2 regions of the Sphingomonas sp. NPDC092440 genome follow, and region 2 is predicted to be linked to the other one. Evidence: riboswitches for the same ligand, from Rfam matches in the RefSeq annotation. Region 2 holds a riboswitch; the other holds the start of a gene.

Region 1 (7,632 bases), on a different contig from region 2:
CGGGTTCTGCCCGGGCTTGGCGGCGTCGAGGTAGAAGCCGACCACGTCATAGCCGCTGGTATCGTTGACGATCAGCACGCAGCCGAGGCTCCAGCAATTGTCCCGGACCTGTTTGCTGGCGCCCCGCATGATCATCATCATCGCCTGGGCATTCTCGAAGGACATGCCGCGCGGTGGCACCACGCCGACGCTGTTCACGTCCTGGGAGGCCCCTCCTTCCTGCGCGGACGCCGGGCGAGCAAGGGCAATCGCAAGCAACGATGCGGACGCGATGAGGCGGAACATGGGATGGCTCGCACTACGGTTTGGACGCGAAGCGCCCTATGCCTTGTCCCGGGAGATTCGTCACTCGCCAAATTGCGCCGAAGCGGTGGCGACCATCACGAATTCGGCCGAAGCCGCGCGCCGCCGCCGGGCGCTGAGCAGATCCTCCGCCCACAGCTCCACCCGCACGCGCCGCGACCGGTTGCCGCGCATGATGATGCGGGCGGCCAGCTCGACCATTTCGCCCTCATGGATCGGCGTCGTGAAGTCGACGCGGTCCGAGGCGGCCATCACCATCACTTTCCGCGTGTCGCGCGTGGAGGCGATGAAGGCGGCCTTGCCGAGCATGCGCAGCGCATCGCCGCCGAACAGCGTGCCGTAATGGTTGGTCTGGGGCGGGAACACCATGTCGGCCATCACCAGCACGCCCTCCGGTTCGGCTTCGGAGCCTGTCGGGGATGGGGCGAGGGGCGGCAGGGGGGCTGCCGCTCCCTCGCGCGCCACCAGTGTGAAGCGGCCGCGCGTGCACAGCCGCCGCTCCCCGCTGAGCAGCGCCTCGGCGAGCAGCTCGACTTCGACGTCGAGCGAGCGGGTGCCGGTGCGGACCACCCGGCCCGTCGCCTCGATCAGTTCGCCCTTCAGCGCGGGGGCGGCGAAGTCGATCCGTTCCGAGGCGGCGGTGACGAAGGGCGCCCGGCCATGGCGCGAGGCGGCGAGGAACGCCACCTTGTCCATGTGCGCGAGCGCGACTCCGCCGAACAGCGTGCCATGGTGGTTGGTGTCGCCCGGGAACACCATGTCGATGAGGCGGACGACACCCGCCATCAGGCCGGCTCCGCCACGCGGACGCGCAAGGTCCGCGCCGCCGCGACCATCGCGTCGATCGCCGGCCGCACTTCCTCCCATTTGCGGGTCTTCAGCCCGCAATCGGGATTCACCCAGAGCTGCTCGGGCGCCAGATGCGCCTGGGCAAGCCGCATGAGCTGGACGATCTCGTCGACCGAGGGTACGCGCGGCGCGTGGATGTCGTAGACGCCCGGCCCGATCGCGCTCGGATAACGATAGGCGGCGAAGCCCTCGAGCAGCTCCATCTGCGAGCGGGCCGTCTCGATGGAGATCACGTCGGTATCCATCGCGCCGATCGCCGGCAGGATATCGTTGAACTCCGAATAGCACATGTGCGTGTGGATCTGCGTCGCATCGCCCACGCCCGCGGCCGTGAGCCGGAAACAATCCACTGCCCAGTCGAGATAGGCCTGCCAGTCGCGCTTGCGCAGCGGCAGGCCCTCGCGCAGCGCCGCCTCGTCGATCTGGATCGCCTTGCAGCCGGCCTTTTCGAGATCCACCACCTCGTCGCGGATCGCCAGCGCGATCTGGGCGCAGGAGGCCGAGCGCGGCTGATCGTCGCGCACGAAGCTCCAGTTGAGGATCGTGACGGGGCCGGTGAGCATGCCCTTCATCGGCCTGTCCGTGAGCGACTGGGCGTAGCGCCACCATGCCACCGTCATCGGCCTGGGGCGCGAGACATCGCCATAGAGGATCGGCGGGCGCACGCAGCGCGAGCCATAGGACTGGACCCAGCCGTTCACCGTGAAGGCGAAGCCGGCGAGCTGCTCGCCGAAATACTGGACCATGTCGTTGCGCTCGAACTCGCCGTGCACCAGCATGTCGAGGCCCGCTTCCTCCTGCCAGCGGACGGTGCGCTCGGTCTCCTCGCGCAGGAACTGTTCGTACGCGGCATCGCCGAGGTTGCCGCGGTTATGCTCGGCACGGGCATGGCGCACCTCGGCGGTCTGCGGGAAGGAGCCGATCGTGGTCGTGGGGAAGGGCGGCAGTGCCAGCACCGCCGCCTGCGCCGCGGCGCGGGCCGCATAGGGCGACTGGCGGCTGCGCATCGCTTCGCTGACCGATGCGGCGCGGGCTGCGACCAGCGGATCGTGGATGCGCGGCGAGACCGTGCGCGCCGCCGCGGCCCGGCCGGAAGCGGCCAGCTTTTCCGCCACCCAGTCGCGGCCGCCGTTCAGCGCGTCCTTCAGCGTCACCAGCTCGTCGATCTTCTGCACCGCGAAGGCGAGCCATTGCTTGATCTCGTCGTCGAGCTTCGGCTCGAGCGCGAGGTCGACGGGCACGTGGAGCAGCGAGCAGGACGGGGCGAGCACGATATCGCGCATGGCGGCGATCGGCTCGATCCGGTCGAGCAGCGCCTCGAGGTCGGCGCGCCAGATGTTGCGGCCGTCGATCACGCCGAGCGAGAGCAGCAGGCCCTTGGGCGCGGCGACAAGGATCCGATCGAGCTGGTCCGGCGCCCGCACTAGATCCAGGTGCAGGCCGGCGACGGGCAGGTTCACCGCGAGGGTGAGATTGTCCTCCAGCCCGCCGAAATAGGTGGCGAGCATGATCTTCAGGCCCAGGCGCGGCAGCTTGGCATAGGCGCGGGTTACCGCCGCGCGCTGGCGCTCATCCAGGTCGAGCGCCAGGATCGGTTCGTCGATCTGCACCCACTCGGCGCCGGCATGGGCGAGCTGGGTGAGCACCGCCGAATAGAGGCCGAGCACATCGTCCAGGAAGGCGAAGGGATCCACGTCGCGCCCCTTGGCAAGGCTGAGCCAGGTGACGGGGCCGAGCAGCACCGGCCGCGTCTCGTAGCCGAGCGCCTTGGCCTCGCGATATTCGTCGACGATCTTGGAGGAGGAGAGGGCGAGCTTCTGTCCCGCGGCCAGCTCGGGGACCATATAGTGGTAGTTGGTGTCGAACCACTTGGTCATTTCCTGGGCGGTATGGCCATGGCCGTGCGCGCAGCCCGCGTCGTCACCCGTGGTGCCGCGCGCCATCGCGAAATAGGTGCCCAGATCGGCGGTGCCGGCGGCAACGCCGTAGCGCTCGGGAACGGCGCCCAGCATCAGGCTGGTGTCGAGCACGTGATCGTAGAAGGAGAAGTCGTTGCTCGGCAGCCAGTCGGCGCCGAGTGCGGCCTGGCGGGCCCAGGCCGCGGCGCGCAGGCCGGCGGCGGCTTCGAGGAGCTCCGCCTCGGTGGATTTGCCGCTCCAGAATTTCTCGAGCGCGAATTTGAGCTCGCGCCGCGGGCCGATCCGCGGAAAGCCGAGCGTGGCAACAGTGACGGTCATGGTCTTCATACCCCGATGAAGGACGGGGGAGACCGGCTTGGACACAGGCAGGCCCGGACGGTCGCCCGTCCGCGGCATGCAAGCGGCCAGACCGGGCACCCCGCCGGTGGACGTTATCGCGTCAAAGGCAGGTCTCCTGGCTTGCGGGTCAGCGCGGACGATCCGTCTTCCCAGGGCGGTAAGGCCCCAGTGACTTGGGTGGATCGCCGCTCGCCGCTTACAGTTGCGGGGGCAGCGCCGGACTTGCACCGGCTTCCCGTCTTAGCTTCCGGGCAGGCCGGAAGAACCTCGACACCCCAAGCATCCGCTTGTCCGCGGCCGCCGTCAAGGGTCATATAAAGATATCTTTATATTTGGAATTGCACCTGCCCGGCGAAGCGGCTAGGGCGCCCGCATCGCGGCCGGCGATTCCCGGCGCGCAATCGATTCACATCTGGAGACAGCTCGTGGCTACCGTGCTCGACAAGGATTACGTCGTTAAGGACATCACTCTGGCGGATTTCGGCCGCGCCGAGATCAATATCGCCGAGACGGAGATGCCCGGCCTGATGGCGCTGCGTTCGGAGTTCGGCGCGTCGCAGCCGCTCAAGGGCGCGCGCATCACCGGCTCGCTCCACATGACGATCCAGACCGCCGTGCTGATCGAGACGCTGACCGCGCTCGGCGCGCAGGTCCGCTGGGCGACCTGCAACATCTTCTCGACGCAGGACCATGCCGCCGCCGCCATCGCCGCCTCGGGCGTGCCGGTGTTCGCGGTGAAGGGCGAGAGCTTGGCCGAATATTGGGACTATGTCGGCTCGATCTTCGACTGGGGCGACGAGACCTGCAACATGATCCTCGACGATGGCGGCGACGCGACCATGTTCGCGCTGTGGGGCGCCAAGCTCGAGGCCGGCCAGTCGTTCGGCGAGCCGGAGAATGACGAGGAAGTCGAGATGCAGCGCGCGGTGAAGGAATTCATCAAGCGCAAGCCGGGCTACCTCACCGAGACGGTGAAGAACATCAAGGGCGTCTCGGAAGAGACCACCACCGGCGTGCACCGCCTCTATCACATCGCCAAGAAGGGCGAGCTGCCCTTCCCGGCGATCAACGTCAACGACAGCGTCACCAAGTCGAAGTTCGACAACCTCTATGGCTGCAAGGAATCGCTGGTCGACGCGATCCGCCGCGGCACGGACGTGATGCTGGCCGGCAAGGTTGCGACCGTCGCGGGCTTCGGCGACGTCGGCAAGGGTTCGGCCGCGTCGCTGCGCAACGGCGGGGCGCGCGTGCTCGTCACCGAGATCGACCCGATCTGCGCGCTGCAGGCGGCGATGGAAGGCTATGAAGTCGTCACGATGGAAGAGGCGGTCACCCGCTCGGACATCTTCGTGACCGCCACCGGCAATGCCGATGTGATCACCGCCGAGCACATGGCCGGCATGAAGAACATGGCGATCGTCTGCAACATCGGCCATTTCGACAGCGAGATCCAGATTTCGGGCCTGTCGAACTACAAGTGGACTGAAGTGAAGCCGCAGGTCGACCTGGTCGAGTTCCCGGACGGCAAGCAGATCATCATCCTGTCGAAGGGCCGCCTGGTGAACCTGGGCAACGCCACCGGCCACCCGTCGTTCGTGATGTCGTCGTCGTTCACCAACCAGACGCTGGCGCAGATCGAGCTGTGGACCAAGTCGGACACGTACAAGAACGACGTGTACGTCCTGCCGAAGCACCTCGACGAGAAGGTCGCCGAGCTGCACCTCGAGAAGCTGGGCGTGAAGCTCACCAAGCTCTCGAAGAAGCAGGCCGATTATATCGGCGTGCCGGTGGAAGGGCCGTTCAAGCCGGATCACTATCGCTACTGATCCTATCGCGGGCGCTACTGATCCTATCGCGGGATCGTGCGAGAACGAGAATGGGCCGCGCTCCCTGGGGGAGCGCGGCCCTCTTCGTTAAGGTCTTCGTTACTGTAACATTGTTGTAATTATGCAACGCACTGAGAGAAAGCGTTGTGGACCCGCAACTAACCCACCGTTTCCTACGTCCTGATCCTGCTTCGGACAAAAGCTAGCAACAATCGATTCCGAGGACGGGACAGTCTTTTTCTAAAGGGATGTAGCATGCGTCGTTTTCTCTCCCCCCAGCACGACCGCTTGTCATTGACCGCGTCTGCCGCGGTTCTTGCTCTTGCTCTGATGGCCACCCCGGCGGCCGCGCAGACTTCCGACCAGACCCAGGCGCAGGACGCCCCGGCTGCCCAGGACGATCAGCCCGCCGCTGCCGAGGGCACGATCGTCGTGACCGGCTCGCGCATCGCGCGCCCCGAGTTCGACACCGTGCAGCCGACCCAGGTGGTCGGCGCCGCCCAGATCGAGTCGCGCGGCTACACCAATGTCGGCCAGGCGCTGCGTGAAATTCCGTCCTTCGGCCCGCCGGGCAACAGCGCGGTCGGCGCGCAGTCGTCGTTCGGCCCGGCGCAGACCTTTGTCGACTTCTTCGGCCTCGGCACGCAGCGCACGCTCGTGCTGGTCAACGGCCGCCGCTTCGTCTCGTCGAACACGGCGAGCATCTTCGGCCCGGTCTCGCCGGGCAGCCAGGTCGACCTCAACAACATCCCGACCACGCTGGTCCAGCGCATCGAGACCGTCGCCATCGGCGGCGCGCCGATCTACGGCTCGGATGCGATCGCGGGCACCGTGAACGTCATCCTCAAGAAGGATTATGAGGGCCTGGAGATCGGCGGCCAGTACGGCATCTCGCAGGAAGGCGATGCCCCCGAGGCGCGCATCAACATCCTGGCCGGCAAGAACTTCGCCGGCGGCCGCGGCAACATCGTGATCGCGGGCGAGTACAACAAGACCACCGGCTTCACCTCGGCCGACCGGGCGATCACCGCGGCGGGCAACTTCTTCGGCACGCCGCCGGCTTCGCTGGGTTCGCCCTTCCAGCGCGTGCTCTATCCGTCGCAGCGCTACACCGCCTTCACTTCGGGCGGCGTGCCGTTCAGCGACGACGATTTCCTCGCCTCGCGCTCGGGCATTCGCGATGCCAGCGGCCAGCTCCTCCAGTTCGGTCCCAATGGCCGCCTCGTCCCGCTCAACCTCGGCACGGTGATGCGCCAGGGCTTCATCAGCAGCGGCGGCAACGGCTTCGACCTGCCGGCGCAGAGCAACCTGCTCACCAGCTCGGAGCGCTACCTGGTCAACGCGCAGCTCAACTATGAGCTGACCGACCATATCCGCTTCTTCGGCGAGGCCTGGTATTCGCACAACAAGGGCGTCAACCTGATCGACCAGCCCAACTACAACACCGCGCTGTTCGATGCCGCCGGCACGCCCGACGGCAACCTGCTGCTGTCGATCAACAATCCGTTCCTGAACCCGGCCGACCGCGCGACGATCGCGGCCAACCTGCCGGCGGGTGCGACCCAGTTCTATGTCGGGCGCGCGCTTTCCGACCTGACCACCGGCCGCGCCGAGGCGAATGTCGAAACCTATCGCTTCGTCGGTGGCTTCGCGGGCGACTTCTCGCTCGGCAGCCGCCAGTTCCAGTGGGAAGTGTCGGCGAACTACGGCCGTTCGCAGACGGTCGGCAAGAACTACGAGCTGGTCAACGACAACTTCTTCAACGCGCTCGACGCGGTGCAGGACGTCAACGGCAACATCGTGTGCCGTCCGGGCTACACCAACTCGCCCGCCCAGACGATCAGCAGCACCTGCGCGCCGCTGAACATCTTCGGCGTCGGCCAGGCGAGCCAGGCCGCGAAGGACTATATCTTCGCGATCGCCCGTCCGGTCTCGACCAACGATCAGCTGGTGTTCAACGCGAACGTCACCGGCCCGGTGTTCTCGCTGTTCGGCAACGACGTCAGCGTCTCGCTCGGCTATGAGCATCGCCGTGAATCGACCAAGTTCGATCCGGGCTCCTACTATTACGGCCATGACAATGGTGACGGCACGCGCACCCAATATGGCCGCATCATTCCGATCGATCCGATCAAGGGCTCGTTCAATACCAACGAAGTGTTCGGCGAACTTCGCGTGCCGTTCGTTACGCCGGAAAACGGCCTGAGCTGGCTGAAGACGGTCGAGTTCGACGGTGCGGCGCGCTGGGTGCACAACTCGCTGTCGGGCGGCGATCTCACCTGGACCGCGGGCGGCCGCATCGGCTTCGTCCGCGACATCACGTTCCGCGGCAACTTCACGCGGTCGATCCGCTCGCCGGCCATCACCGAGGCGTTCAACCCGACCTCGCGGGCCTT
Region 2 (7,632 bases):
GGATCGGCGATCATCCGCTTCACTTCTTCCCAGGCTTCGCGCGCGACGGCGATGTCGCGCGCGCGGTCCTGCGTGTCCCAGGTGAAGCCCTCGCCCATCGGCTTGAACTCGATCAGCTCGGGGAAGCGGTCGAACACCGCCTTCTCGCCGGTGGCCATCGCGCCCTTCACGAACTGGACCATGCCCACCTTCATGCCGTGCCCGATCGCGCGCACCGCCATGCCGAGCGCGGCGGAGGTCTTGCCCTTGCCCGGCCCGGTATGGACGATGACCAGGCCCTTCTCCACCGTCTTGGTGGCGATCTTCTTGGCCTGGGCGGCCTGGACCTTCTTCATCTTCGCATTGTGTTCTTCGTCGGTACGCTGCTTCACGGCCGCTTCCCCCTTGCGTTTCAGAAGGCGACCCGCACGCCGCCATAGGCGGCCGCGCCCGGCGTCGCGAAGCTGAACACTTCCTCATATTTCACGTCGAACAGGTTCTCGACGCGCCCGAACACCGAGAAGCGGTCGCTCAGCCGGTACTGGGCATTGAGGTTCACCAGCGTGAACGGCTTGAGCGAGACGCGCACCGGCACATAGCTGGGATCGATATAGGCCAGGTCGTCCATGCGGCCGTTGTAGCGCACCGTCAGCGTGGTCGAGAAACGCTCGTCCCTGCTGAACAGCGTGGCATTGACGCTGGCCATGTCGCCGGGGCGGCGAACCTCGGTGACGCCGGCCTCGGTCGCCTTCAGATGGGTATAGGCCGCGTCGATGCGGAGCTGGCGGATCGGGCGCAGGCTGGCGGTCACCTCGACGCCGTGCTGCTTGGAATCGGTGGTGCGATTGCCGGGCGTCGCGGTGTAGCTCGGCGCCGGATAGGTGATGTAGATCTCGTCGTTCAGCCTGGAATCGAAATAGGTCGCGCCGATCGTCGCCTTGCCGTCCCAGAAGCTCTGCTCGATGCCCGCTTCCCAGCCCTTGGACTTTTCGGGCCTGAGGTTCGGATTGCCGATATAGGTGCCGCTGGAGAAGCCGAAGAGCTCGTAATAGCCGGGGTTCTTCACGCCGGTGCCATAGGCGGCATGGACGCGCGTGTCGGTGGGCAGGCGATAGCCGGCCTGGACGCGCCAGGTGGTCGCGTTCGCGAAGCGGTTGTTGTCGTCGTGCCGCACCGAGGCGCCGCCGGTGAAAGCGCCCGCGGTCAGCTCATATTGGCCGACCAGGCCGAGATTGTCGGTGCTGCGCCGGCCGCGGAACGCGTCGAAGGGCGAGCCTGTCGACGGGGTCGTGTTGCGGAACTGCTCGCGTTCCCAGTCGAGCGCGGCGGTCAGGCGGTGGGTGATCGCATCGGTGCCGAAGCGGAAGCTCGAGACGAACGATCCCTTGTAGCGCTGGCCCTTGTCGCCATAATCGACTCCGCCCGGCCTGTAGCCGGTGCGGGTGGTGTCGGCGAACTGGCCCGAAAGCGTGTTGGTCCAGCGGCCGTCGAGCGCGGTCAGCTCGGCGCTGAGCAGGCCGTAGAACGCTTCGTTGGTGAAGCGCACGCCGGGGCTGTCGACCGTGTAGCCGAAGCGCGGGCTGGCGGGATTGCTCTCGCTGTTGTTGGTCTCCGCATCGGTATTGCTGTAGCGCAGCACGCCGGTGACCTTCAGGTTCGCCACGGGCGTCCAGCCCAGCTTGGCGCTGGCGCCGACGCTGTCCGAGCCGATGTCGCGCGTGCCGCCCCGCGCCGTCGGATAGCCCCTGGTGCGATACCAGCTGCCCGAGACCGCATAGTCCAGCGTGCCCGAGGCGCCGGCCGCGCGCGCCGCGCCGCTGAAGGTGCCGAACGAGCCGCCCTCGGCGCGGGCGCTGTATCCCGGCGCCTCGCGGCCCGAGAGCGTGATATAGTTGACCACGCCGCCGATCGCGTCCGATCCGTAGAGCGACGATTGCTGGCCGCGCAGCACTTCGATCCGGGCGGCCGGATCGGCGATCAGCGTGCCGAGATCATATTCGCCATAATAGGGGTCTGCCGCCTCGATCCCGTCGATCAGGACGAGGACGTGATTGGCCTCGCTGCCGCGGATGCGCAGCTGGGTCTGGCCGCCGATCGCGCCGATGCGGCTGACCGCGACGCCGGGCACGTCCCGCAGCACGTCGGAGACGATGCGCGTCTGGCGCTGGTCGAGCGCTTCCGCGTCGATCACCGTGGCCGAGGCGGGCAGGTTCCTGAGCTCGACGCCCTCGCCCGAGCGCGAGGCGGTGACGATGATCGCGTCCTGCGGGTCGGCCGCCTGGTCGGTGTTCTGCGCATGCGCCGGCATGGCGGCGGCGATCGCGATCAGCGAGACGAAACTGGTCTTCAACATGGGTAATCCCCCCTGCGCCCGTGCAACGAGGGCGGGGCCTGCCGCGAACGGCCGATGCGGGCGACGGGCGGGCACTTGCCCGTCGCACGGCACCGAAGCGGCCCCGGCCGCTTGGTCGTCGCTCAGACGGAGAGATACCGTGCCTTGGCCATCCCCTGGACCAGGGCAAGAGCGACCGTTGCGCCGGCAGGTCTCCTGGCTCGCGGGTCAGGGCGCGATGCACGGCCTTCCCGGATCGGTGATCCAGTGGCCGCCCCCTCGGATCGGGGGGCAAGTGCATCGCGCTCGCCGCTTACAGTTGCAGGGACAGCCGCGGAATTGGACGGAAGACCCGTCCGCACCGCATTCCCGTTTAAGCCCCTTTCGGGGCACCGGCGCGATCATGTCGTGGAGGGCGGAGCCGCCCCACGGCGCGGCGCATAGGGCAAATGGCCGGCCGCGCCAAGATCGGTCGCGCGGCTTGGCCGGCCGTGCCGATGATCTGCCCGCTGCCGCCGATCAGGCGCCGCACGGCTTCCGCCGGGATCTCGCTGCTTCCCGCGCTGTCGAGATGGCGGGCCCCCCGGCGCAAGGCCGGGGTGACGAAGCAGGAATATGAGTCCCCAATCCAGGGGCACGCCCCAATCAGCAAACCTCGTCTCAACCAGCAAACCCCGTCATCCCGGCCTTGAGCCGGGATCCCGCTTCTTCCTGTGCTGGCGAGATAGCGGGACCCCGGCTCAAGGCCGGGGTGACGAAGGAAGAATATAAGTCCTCAACCTAGGCCGGTCCCGCGCCCCGGATTCTTATCGTCGCGCGCAATCCCGGCCCTGCATCCCCGAGCTCGAGCTCGCCCTGATGCAGGCGGGCGATCGCCTGGACGAGCGGCAGGCCAAGCCCGTGGCGCGTGGAATTCCGCCTCGCCCCCAGGCGCCCGAAACGGCGCAGCGCCAGCGGAAAATCGGCCTCGGGAATGCCCCGGCCATCGTCGCTTACCGACAGCGACACCCGATCCGCGCGCCGCGCGACCGCGAGAGTCACCGTCGTGCCCGGTCCGTTGTGGTTGACGGCATTCTCGATCAGGTTGATCATCGCCTGCGAGAGAAGCTCCAGGTCTCCCTCGACGAGAATCCCCGGCTCGATATCCGACAGCAGCTGACAGCCCTTGTCTTCCGCCACCGCGGAATAGCTTTCGACGACCATCGCGGACTGTTCGCTGAGGTCGAAAGTCCTGAAATACCGGCGCACCGTGCCGGATTCGACTTCCGAGATCCGCAGCAGCGCCGAGAACAGCGACAGGATGCGTTCGCTGTCCTCGATCGCGGCGTCGACGGTTTCCAGCCCCGGCGTGCCCTCCGGTATCTCCTCGAGCGCCCGTTCCAGCCGGTTCTGCAGATGCGTGATCGGAGTGCGGAGCTCATGCGCGACGTCGCTCGAGACCTGGCGGAGGTTGCCGATCAATGCCTCGATACGGCCGAACATCGAGTTGAACGTATCGGCCAGCCGATCGAATTCGTCGCCATATCCGCTGGGCGTGATGCGGGAATGGAGATGGCCGGCGATGATCGCAACCGCCGTCTGGTTCATCCGATCGAGCCGGCGGCGGATCGCCCGCTCGAACAGCAGGCCGCACCCGATCGCCAGGGCGATCAGCACCAGCGACGCCAGCGCGAAGAGGAGGATCGTCGTGCGCAGCAACGCGGTCGCGGGCGCCGTGTCCGCGGCAACCGTCAGGCGCAGCCCGTCGCCCAGATGGGCAGTGAGCGCGCGGACGGGAATTCCGGCGCCGGCATCGTCGTGAAACACGGTATCCTGCCAGCCGGGGGCAAGCAGGGGATAGCGGCGTTCGCCCGACAGGCGACGGCCTTCGGCGTTCACCAGGACATAGTCGAAGCCGCCGCCGCGCTCGTCGATCTTGTCGAGCGCCTCGAGCAGGGCCGGGTTGCCGCCCTGTCTCAGAAGATGGCGCAGGCTGCCCATTTCGGCCTCGATCCGCGCATCGATCTGGCCCCGGATCGCGTCATGCCCGACGACATAGGCGATGCCCCCCAGCAGCGCCGCGGACACGATCAGCCCGACGACGAAGAGCAGCGTGATCAGCCGGGTTCCGCGCACGCGCCTAGCAATCATCCCGCAGCCTGTAGCCGACGCGGCGCGCCGTCTGGATCGCGTCCGTCGCGAAGCCGGTGTTGAGCTTCTGGCGCAGCCGGCTCATATGGGTTTCGACGATGTTGGTGTCCGGATGGAAATGGAAATTCCATACATTCTCCAGCATCATCGCCTTGGAGACATATCTCCCTTCATGCAGGACGAGCTGCTCCAGCAGCTCGAATTCGCGCGGCTGCAGCAGGATCCGCTGGCCGGCGCGCCACGCTTCGCGGCGCCGGCGGTTGATCGTGATCGATGCATGTTCATAGACGTCCTGAAACGCGCCCTTCGACCGGCGGAACAGCGCATCGATGCGGGCCAGCAGCTCCGCCTGCGCGAACGGCTTCACCAGATAGTCGTCCGCGCCATGCCGGAGCCCTTCCACCCGATCCTCGATGGAGCCGAGCGCCGTCAGCATCAGCACCGGATTGGTGAAGCCCGATTTCCGCAAGCCGTCGACAATGAACACCCCGTCGCCATCGGGCAGGACGCGATCGACGATCAGCAGGTCGAAATGCCCGTTCTTGGCCTCCACCAGCCCGGCCTGCCCCTCCGGCACATGGCGCACCTCGTGCCCGGCACCGGACAGGCAGGCGCCGATATAGTCCGCGATGGCGATATCGTCTTCGATCAGAAGCAAGCGCATCCATCGGCTCTGCCGCCACAACATTACAGTTTTCGGACGGCCTTTCGCCCGGCCGGTCCCGCGCGGCGCCCATCGGCCACGAAGATAAAATTGCCCCAAGGTTGGATGCCCGGCGCGCTATTGTAACCGGTCCGTCACACGCCATTCCTAGCCGCCGGCCCGATAACGGCGGTCCGCTCCCCGTTATTCCGTTCACCAGAATTTCGGGGGTCATCATGAACGCCATTCGTCGTCGCCGCAGTTCCTTCGCGCTCGCCGCATCCGCCATGACGATCGCTTGTGCCGGCATCGTCCCGTCCGCGCTGGCCCAGGATGCCGCGGCACCCGGCCGGGCGCAGGCGAATGCGGGCATCCTGTCCGGTCGCGTGCATGACGAGAACGGCTCGCCCCTGCCGGGCGCGCGTGTCGTGGTGCCGGAACTGGGCAGCGAAACCACCACCGATCTCCAGGGCGAGTTCGTGATGCCGGTGCCGGCGCAGGGCGAGGTGACGGTTCGTGTCGAGTATCTCGGCCGTCCGAACGCGAGCACTTCGGTGGCCCTGGCGGATCGCCGCACGATCGTCGACATCACCGTGCCCCGCGACGCTGCCAGCGATATCGTCGTGACGGGCGCCTCGATCGTCGACAACACCGCGCGGGCGCTCAACCAGCAGCGACAGGCCGACAATACCGTCAGCATCGTCTCGGCCGACGCCATCGGCCGCTTCCCCGATCCGAACATCGCGGAGGCGCTGCAGCGCGTTTCCGGCATCGGCATCGAGCGCGATCAGGGCGAGGGCCGCTACATCAACATCCGCGGCGCGCCGATGGAGTTCAGCACCGTTGCCGTCGATGGCGCGACGGTTGCCGCGGCCAGCCCGACGACCCGGGCGATCGACCTCGACACCATCCCTTCCGATATCGTCGCGAACCTCGAGGTGACCAAGAGCCTGCTGCCCAGCCAGGATGCCGACGCGATCGCGGGCTCGGTGAACATTTCCACCCGCTCGGCCTTTGACAGCAAGGGCTTCCGCCTCAGCGCGTCGGCCGGCGCCAGCTACAATGACTATGGCGGCACGAGCGACAGGCGCGCCTCGCTTTCGGTGAGCAACCGCTTCGGCGCCGACCGACAGTTCGGCGTCCTTCTCGCGGGCAGCTATTCCAAGACGGATCGCCAGCTCGACAATGTCGAGAATGGCTGGGCGGTCAACGCGGCGGGACAGGTCCGCCTCGTCGAAACCCTGTTCAAGGACTATGACACGAAGCGCGAGCGCCTTTCGCTCAACGGCGCGCTCGAATGGCGCCCTTCGCCGGGCAACCGGCTCTATGCCCGCGGCTCCTTCTCCCAGTTCACCGACGATGAATATCGCAACCGCCTGAGCATCCTGTGGAGCGAAGGCACGATGGCCGCGGGATCCACGGATACCCGCGCCACCTTCTCCAACACGCGCATCGAGAAGCAGATCCGCCACCGCGTTCAGCGCAACCAGATCTACACGGGCACGGTGGGCGGCGAGAATCTGATCGGCCGCGGCCGGATCGAATATTCCGCGACCTATTCGGAATCGAAGCAGACCTATCCGCGTCGCGACGAGCTGCTGTTCCGTTCGTCGCTGCGCCCGACGCTCAGCTATGATTTCGCCAATCCGGACAATCCCAGCTATTCGCTGTTCACGACGAACGAGCATCTCCAGTCCGATCGCTACGCGTTCCGCGAGAACGCCTATCGCTCGAACAACACGCTCAACAAGGAATGGGGCTTCTCGACCAAGGTCGAGCTGCCGGTCGATCTTGGCGGCCAGCAGGTGCTGTTCAGCTTCGGCGGCCGCTATCGCGACCGCGACGTCGTTTCGGATGAGGAGCGCTTCCGCGACCGGCGCGCGTCCGCCGCTCCGAGCGGCTCGCTGACGAGCTTCCTGAACGACGAGCGCTCGGCGAACTTCAACTATGATCTCGGCTACAAGATCGATCCGGGCAAGGCGGACGCCTATTTCGACGCGACCAAGGGTTCGTCGGAACGCCGCATCCCGCAATCGATCACGGCCGATTATCGCGCGAGCGAGAAGATCCTCGGCATGTTCGGCATGGCCAAGGCGGAATTCGGCCACACCACGGTGATCGCCGGCGTCCGCTACGAAAGGACCGACTTCCAGGGCTCCGCTCCCACGGTCGCGCTCAACGGAACGGTCGGCAAGGCGAATGTCGATACGGACTATGGCAAATGGTTCCCGAACCTGACGGTGCGGCAGGCGTTCACGCCGGAGCTGATCGGCCGCTTCGCGCTCAGCCGCGGGATCAACCGGCCGAACTTCGTCGACCTGGTGCCGCGTCAGCTCGACGAGACCGACAGCAGCATGACGCGCATCACGGAGGGCAATCCCAATCTGCGGCCGACGCTTTCCAACAATGTGGATGCGGGTCTGGAATATTATATCCGGCCGGTCGGCCTGATCTCGGTCAACGCCTTCTACAAGGACCTGACGGACTATCGCTACACGCTGAGCCGCACCGCCGGCAACATCATCTATGTGCGTCCGGAAAACGCGCC

Evidence for each region. A riboswitch is a leader RNA that binds a small molecule or an ion and turns the genes downstream of it on or off. The one in region 2 is predicted to bind cobalamin.
Region 1: another riboswitch for cobalamin. It lies ahead of metE (5-methyltetrahydropteroyltriglutamate--homocysteine S-methyltransferase); the one in region 2 lies ahead of ACIQCS_RS10505 (TonB-dependent receptor domain-containing protein).

Annotation. Positions count from the first base shown of each region.
Region 1 covers NZ_JBIVQA010000003.1:311,604-319,235, forward strand. The annotation lists gene ACIQCS_RS06935 (hypothetical protein) at 1-198, opposite strand, end outside; gene ACIQCS_RS06940 (hotdog domain-containing protein) at 346-1,089, opposite strand; gene metE (5-methyltetrahydropteroyltriglutamate--homocysteine S-methyltransferase) at 1,089-3,389, opposite strand; cobalamin riboswitch at 3,498-3,695, opposite strand; gene ahcY (adenosylhomocysteinase) at 3,836-5,236, shown strand; gene ACIQCS_RS06955 (TonB-dependent receptor plug domain-containing protein) at 5,567-7,632, shown strand, end outside.
Region 2 covers NZ_JBIVQA010000005.1:182,042-189,673, forward strand. The annotation lists gene cobO (cob(I)yrinic acid a,c-diamide adenosyltransferase) at 1-371, opposite strand, end outside; gene ACIQCS_RS10505 (TonB-dependent receptor domain-containing protein) at 392-2,332, opposite strand; cobalamin riboswitch at 2,500-2,723, opposite strand; gene ACIQCS_RS10510 (ATP-binding protein) at 3,092-4,441, opposite strand; gene ACIQCS_RS10515 (response regulator transcription factor) at 4,431-5,105, opposite strand; gene ACIQCS_RS10520 (TonB-dependent receptor) at 5,321-7,632, shown strand, end outside.